Runella sp. SP2: one gene and its partner. The protein of the gene in region 1 interacts with the protein of each later gene in a pairwise test. Links are inferred from orthologs where the notes say so. Each region holds a gene or a part of one and is shown on either strand. Other genes may lie near its edges. The genes, in order: sucD and sucC.

Evidence for each region.
Region 2: the proteins of sucD (region 1) and sucC interact in binary tests that used the Escherichia coli proteins (3 or more experiments, as listed by UniProt). The link is inferred for Runella sp. SP2 from one-to-one orthologs.

The regions. Positions count from the first base shown.
Region 1 is NZ_CP031030.1:3,928,126-3,931,214, forward strand. What follows is about bases 189-2,944. They hold sucD (succinate--CoA ligase subunit alpha), read left to right. Parts: upstream 189-1,006; coding sequence 1,007-1,882; downstream 1,883-2,944. Other genes in these bases: DTQ70_RS15685 (DUF6962 family protein), read right to left, coding at 189-726; DTQ70_RS15695 (DUF4271 domain-containing protein), read left to right, coding at 2,107-2,944. In the rest of the region: DTQ70_RS15680 (MFS transporter), read left to right, coding at 1-157; more of DTQ70_RS15685, read right to left, coding at 154-188; more of DTQ70_RS15695, read left to right, coding at 2,945-3,089. UniProt on the Escherichia coli protein: Succinyl-CoA synthetase functions in the citric acid cycle (TCA), coupling the hydrolysis of succinyl-CoA to the synthesis of either ATP or GTP and thus represents the only step of substrate-level phosphorylation in the TCA.
Region 2 is NZ_CP031030.1:2,736,102-2,739,293, forward strand. Bases 314-3,172 are described here. They hold sucC (ADP-forming succinate--CoA ligase subunit beta), read left to right. Parts: upstream 314-1,060; coding sequence 1,061-2,284; downstream 2,285-3,172. Other genes in these bases: DTQ70_RS11500 (DUF1361 domain-containing protein), read right to left, coding at 314-935; DTQ70_RS11510 (ATP-dependent DNA helicase RecQ), read left to right, coding at 2,406-3,172. Also shown: DTQ70_RS11495 (DeoR/GlpR family DNA-binding transcription regulator), read left to right, coding at 1-147; more of DTQ70_RS11500, read right to left, coding at 213-313; more of DTQ70_RS11510, read left to right, coding at 3,173-3,192. UniProt on the Escherichia coli protein: Succinyl-CoA synthetase functions in the citric acid cycle (TCA), coupling the hydrolysis of succinyl-CoA to the synthesis of either ATP or GTP and thus represents the only step of substrate-level phosphorylation in the TCA.

The DNA of each region.
Region 1 (3,089 bases):
CGGGCTTCTCAACGATAAGCTCTTTCACGACCCCAATCAAGTGCATTTGTCTTTCGCCATCACGTTGGTCATGGCTACTGGACTTTCGTGTTTCCTTTTATATACAGGGCTAAAACCTTTTGTTCAAAGTATCGAAAATGCCAAAGCCGAAAGCTAAACAGCTTTGCCAAAACAAACAACCATGGCCGCCAACGCATAGTGATAGACATCCGTAGGATTGAAGGGGAGGTGGTTATTGGCTACTTTGGTCGCCAATCCAATAATCATCACCCCTACCACAATCCAAACTGCTTTTTGGTATTTTTTCATTAGCCCAAAAACCGCGATAAGCATGACCAAAAGCATAGAAAACGCTTGTATCACCGACCCAAACACTTCGTAAGCGGGATCGAGCAACGTCACAAAAATCAACAACCCTACTCCTACCGAGCTTACCACCACCCACTTCGACATGCTTTGACGCATCACCAACGCCCAAATAGCTACTACCACTGCCACTAACCCTACACTTCCTGCCAACGTAGAAAGCGAACGATGCGTAGCCGTCAAATCTTTGACACCCAAATACCTAAAAACACCAGCCGCCGCTGCCAGTGCCGTCGTGACCAAAAAAATGCCCCAAAGGATTCGATTATAAAAAGGTTGCCGAGCAAAAAAGCGAAAAAAAGCAACAATACACACAAGCGCTAAAACGGCGTCGGAAATGGCATTGGAAAGATGTAGCATGAAAAAAATAAGTTTAGGCTAGGTTCAAAAACCGTTTAATACAAGGTTCTGACGTAAAAAAACTACCCAAAATCCCTGTCTCAAGGGCTTTAACAAGGTAGGGGATATTCTCCATTTTCGTCGCTAATTGGAGCGTTTTTTTTTGAATTTAAAATTTTTCTTGACGAATAACTTTTGTACTTTCTTCATTTAAACCTACTTTTACTGGAAAATTTTAGACTTCTGTCTTGAATAAAATAAAGTTAACATCTTGAATCACGCAATTTTACACTAACCACCAATGAGCGTATTAGTCAATAAAAATTCCAAGATAATTGTACAGGGATTTACAGGTTCGGAAGGAACCTTCCATGCTCAACAAATGATTGAGTACGGTACGAATGTTGTCGGAGGCGTTACTCCAGGTAAAGGAGGACAATCTCACCTTGAGCGCCCAGTGTTCAACACGGTCGCTGATGCTGTTGCAACAACCGGCGCTGATGTCTCAATTATTTTCGTTCCACCTGCATTTGCAGGCGACGCTATCATGGAAGCGGCTGATGCGGGTATCAAGGTGATTGTTTGTATTACCGAAGGTATTCCTACCAAAGACATGATGATGGCCAAAGAGTACATCCGTACCAAAGAATGCCGTCTTATCGGACCTAACTGCCCAGGTGTTATGACTGCCGACGAATGTAAAGTAGGTATCATGCCTGGTTTTATCTTCAAAAAAGGGACGATTGGTATTGTGTCTAAGTCAGGTACGTTGACTTACGAAGCCGTTGATCAGTTGAGCCGTGTGGGCCTTGGCCAAACCACTGCCATCGGTATTGGTGGTGACCCAATCATTGGTACAACGACCAAAGAAGCGGTTGAACTACTTATGAATGATCCTGAAACAGAAGGTATCGTCATGATCGGTGAAATCGGTGGAAGCATGGAAGCTGACGCAGCTCATTGGATCAAAGAAAACGGAACAAAACCTGTCGTTGGTTTCATCGCAGGCCAAACGGCTCCCAAAGGTCGTCGTATGGGTCACGCGGGTGCCATCATCGGTGGAGCAGACGATACCGCCGAAGCAAAAATGCGTATCATGCGTGAGTGTGGTATCCACGTAGTAGAATCTCCTGCACTTCTTGGCGAAACGATGTTGAAAGCATTGGGCAAAGCCTAATAAATACCGTCAAAATGTATAATTTTGCAGGCAATTATCGCAAACGATAGTTGCCTGTTTTTTTATTGTCTGATTATATCATCGACAAAAGCCGCCCAAACACGTTGATTTTTTTAACACATAGTACTTCCAACTATTCAAGCTTAGGAATATTTTCTTCCTTGGTCAAATCGCGTGTTTTTTACCCAAAACGCTGCTTTTTTCTGCTTTTTATTCTTTTTTCATTGACTGCTAAGGCCGAGGTAGGCCCCAACAAGCAGTACTTTTTGGTCAAAGACTTGACTCAAGATTGGCTAGTGTATGACCAACGCGAAAAAGAATACGTTCCTTACGTAGCCGAGCAGCACAATACCCAACTTTCCATCAATACCATTGTTGACATTGAAAGTAATCGGCATTATGAATTATTAATATATGTCGATAAAAACAATTATTTGTTTTTGAATAGCTCCTTGAAACAAAACCTAAAGGGCGGGCAATGGTACGTAATGAGCATTGACAGTTTGTACAAAGTATATCGCCGTCCGCAGTTAATGCTTACACTTTACGGCACACCAGGGCAAGTTGGCAAGACGATACTCATTGGCCATAAAAAAGCTGCTATCGAAAAACTCATCACCATTGAAGAAGAGTCTTTCTTAAATCTTCTTCCCAAAGAAAACGACCGTATTTCCAACTTTTTTATTCTTGGAATGTTGTTTTTGCTCTCCTTTGCGGCCTTTCTTTTCAACGGTTATCCGCGCGCCTTCGAACGGCTTTATAGTCTCCCCGATTTGTTTCAGGTAGATGTCCGTGACGAATCGTTTTTAATCAACAAGCCTTTTAGTCGGGTCAACTTACTGTTTGTCGTATTATTGTGTTTGGAACTTGGTTATCTATACATTTTTACCCAAGACAAACAATATAATTTATTCTCTTCCAAAGAACTCATTCTCTCTGGTCAATCGCTTTTTGATACTTGGGTTGATTACGTCAAAGTCATCTTTATTTGCTTGGGCTTACTGTTTGCAAAATACGCGGGTCTGTACATCCTTGGCTCTTTATACAATTTAGAAGGAGTGGCTAACATCCATTTTTTCAAAATCTTGCAATCCTCCCTGTTGTTTTACAGCAGCCTCCTTCTTTTGGCAGCTTTAACGTCATTTTATGTTGCTGATTGGACTCTTTTAGTACGTTCTATGCTGCTTATACCAGGTGTAATTTTCTA
Region 2 (3,192 bases), 1.2 Mb from region 1 along the record:
TATTTACTGTGTGATTCTTCAAAATTAGGCAAAGACAAATACCTGACGTTTGCCACTTTAGAATTGGTAAACGTACTTATCACCGATGAACAATCTTCTGAGATTATTCAGGCATTCACCAATGCAGGCTTAAAGGTTTTGCACTAAGTAAGTTCCTAACATCCCGAAAGCTTGGAGCTTTCGGGATGTTGTAGAGCTTTCGGGATGTTGTGCTACTCATCATTAATATGACGAATTCTAAAACGAAGCAAGGCCCAAAGTACCAAATAGAGCATTCCGAGCAATACCCCAATCTCAAGGCTGAGTATAAGCGCCGTTCGGTCGGTAAGGCTTTGCCAAATGGCATTGAACAGTTCTTGTGGATTATGCAGGATGTCCCAACTGTTCCACCGACGAATTCTTCCTAAATAAATTCCAAAACCTGCCAAAGGAAGGCTTACGAGCAGCAAAAGGTTTCCAATGGCTTTGGAATAGGTTTTTTGCCAGCTTCGGTGCATCCAATACACGGAGACAAGCCCGTTGAATAAGCTCACTTCGGCATAGAAAAAAAGCATAATCATATCATGCCAAGTAAGGTCGCTCCCCATATCCACCGACAAATGTACCAAATCAGTAATCATGTAAGGGGCATTGGGAAAAAACAACAACCAGACCACACTCCAAAGACCCACCCATACGTACCATTTATGAAAACGTTTGACAGTGATGTCAACGATAAAAGCGACGATTAGCGGAATCCAGCTCAAAAATAAATTCCAATCCATTGAAAAATCAACTGCTTCTTTGAACTGAATTCTGACCATGTGGTATGTCAAAGCCACCATACTCAACAACAAGAGCAAAAGTAGCGGATAGAGCCCCTGCATGGTAATAATTGGGGGCTCAGATACCATAAAGCGGTATTTCCAGAATTTATAAAGGAGACGTTTTAGCAAGACATTGAGGGTTAGTTTCACAAATAACGTTGAATTATATGCCGAAATTCAATAATCAAGTTAAAACTTTTGTGTAATTTGGCACGGCCAAACTAATAAAAAACAAACACTCACCTAATAATAGTATGAACATCCACGAGTACCAAGGAAAAGAAATACTCAAAAAATACGGTGTCAGAGTCCAAGACGGCATCGTGGTTGATACCCCAGAACGCGCAGTAGAAGCCTACCGCACTATCGCAGAACGTACAAATTCTAAGTTTGTCGTTATCAAATCTCAAATCCACGCAGGTGGACGCGGAAAGGGTCAAATTGTTGGTAGCGAACAACGCGGCGTTCAAGTGGTAAAATCACCTGACCAAGCTCGTGAAACAGCTACTAACCTCCTCGGACACGTGTTGGTGACGCACCAGACAGGCCCAGAAGGGAAAAAAGTAAACAAGATTTTCTTGGCAGAAGACGCTTACTACCCTGGAGCTTCGGAGCCTAAAGAATTTTACATGTCAATTCTTCTTGACCGTGCCAAAGGTTGCCCTGTTATCATGGCAAGTACCGAAGGTGGTATGGACATCGAAGAAGTTGCCGAACACTCTCCTGAAAAAATCATCAAAGAGTGGGTAGATCCTCGCGTAGGTTTGCAAGGTTTCCAAGCCCGCAAAATCGCGTTTGCGTTTGGCCTTACTGGCAATGCTTTCAAAGAAATGGTAAAATTTGTTTCGGCGCTTTACAGTGCGTACATCGAATCGGATGCGGCCATGTTTGAAATCAACCCTGTGTTGAAAACTTCTGACGATAAAATCTTAGCCGTTGACGCCAAAGTAAACCTTGATGACAACGCGCTCATCCGCCACGCCGACCTAGCCGACATGCGTGACACAAACGAAGAAGACCCGTTGGAAGTTGAAGCTGGCGAAAGCAACCTTAACTATGTAAAACTTGACGGAAACGTAGGTTGTATGGTAAACGGTGCTGGTTTGGCAATGGCTACCATGGACCTTATCAAATTATCAGGTGGTGAACCTGCCAACTTCTTGGACGTTGGTGGTGGCGCTAACGCAAAAACGGTTGAAGCTGGTTTTCGTATTATCTTGAAAGACCCGAACGTAAAAGCTATCTTGATCAACATCTTTGGTGGTATCGTTCGTTGCGACCGTGTAGCAACAGGGGTAGTTGAAGCTTACAAAGCCATCGGAAACATTCCAGTACCTATCATCGTCCGTTTGCAAGGAACCAATGCTGAAGAAGGTGCCCGCATCATCAACGAATCAGGTTTGCAAGTTTTTTCAGCCATTGAGTTCAAAGAAGCAGCCGCGAAAGTGACTGAAGTTTTGAAGTCGTTGGGTCTATAAGAAAACCCCATATTGTATTCACATGGCAAGGCGCGACAAATGTCGCGCCTTGTTTTTTTGGGAGAAAGACGTTTTTCCACCCCAACTGTTACCTTTGCGTTTCGATTGGCGTTTGGGAAGTATGATTTACGATATTTTAAAACAGTACTGGAATTACGATTCGTTTCGTCCGCTACAAGAAGATATTATACAAAGTATTTTGTCGGGGCGAGATACGCTCGCATTACTCCCCACGGGCGGGGGAAAGTCGGTGTGTTTTCAAGTTCCTGCATTGGCCAAAGAGGGTGTTTGTATTGTCGTTACGCCGTTGATTGCCCTCATGAAAGATCAAGTAGAGCAACTCAAACGGCGGCGTATCATGGCTGCGGCCATTTATTCGGGGATGAATTGGCACGAAATCGACATTGTGCTCGACAACTGCATTCACGGAACGACCAAATTTTTGTACGTTTCGCCCGAACGCCTCCGAACCGATATTTTTTTGACGCGTGTCAAGCAAATGAAAATTTCGCTTTTGGCCATCGACGAGGCACACTGTATTTCACAATGGGGATATGATTTTCGCCCAGCCTATTTACAAATTGCGGCTTTTCGTCAGTTGATTCCTACGGTTCCCCTGATTGCCCTGACGGCTTCCGCCACCGACCCCGTAAAGAAAGACATTTGTGAGAAGTTGGAAATGCGTGAGCCTGCCGTTTTCCAATCGACCTTTGCGCGGGCAAACCTTTCCTATTCAGCCTTTTTTGAAGAAAACAAAGACGCTCGGCTGCTCCGTATTTTACAAAACGTACAGGGAAGTTCTATCATTTATGTTCGTAATCGTCGTCGTACCAAAGAGGTTGCCGATTGGCTCAATCGGAACGGCATTCGGGCTGATTTCTACCATGCGGGTGTTCCCAATAAACAAC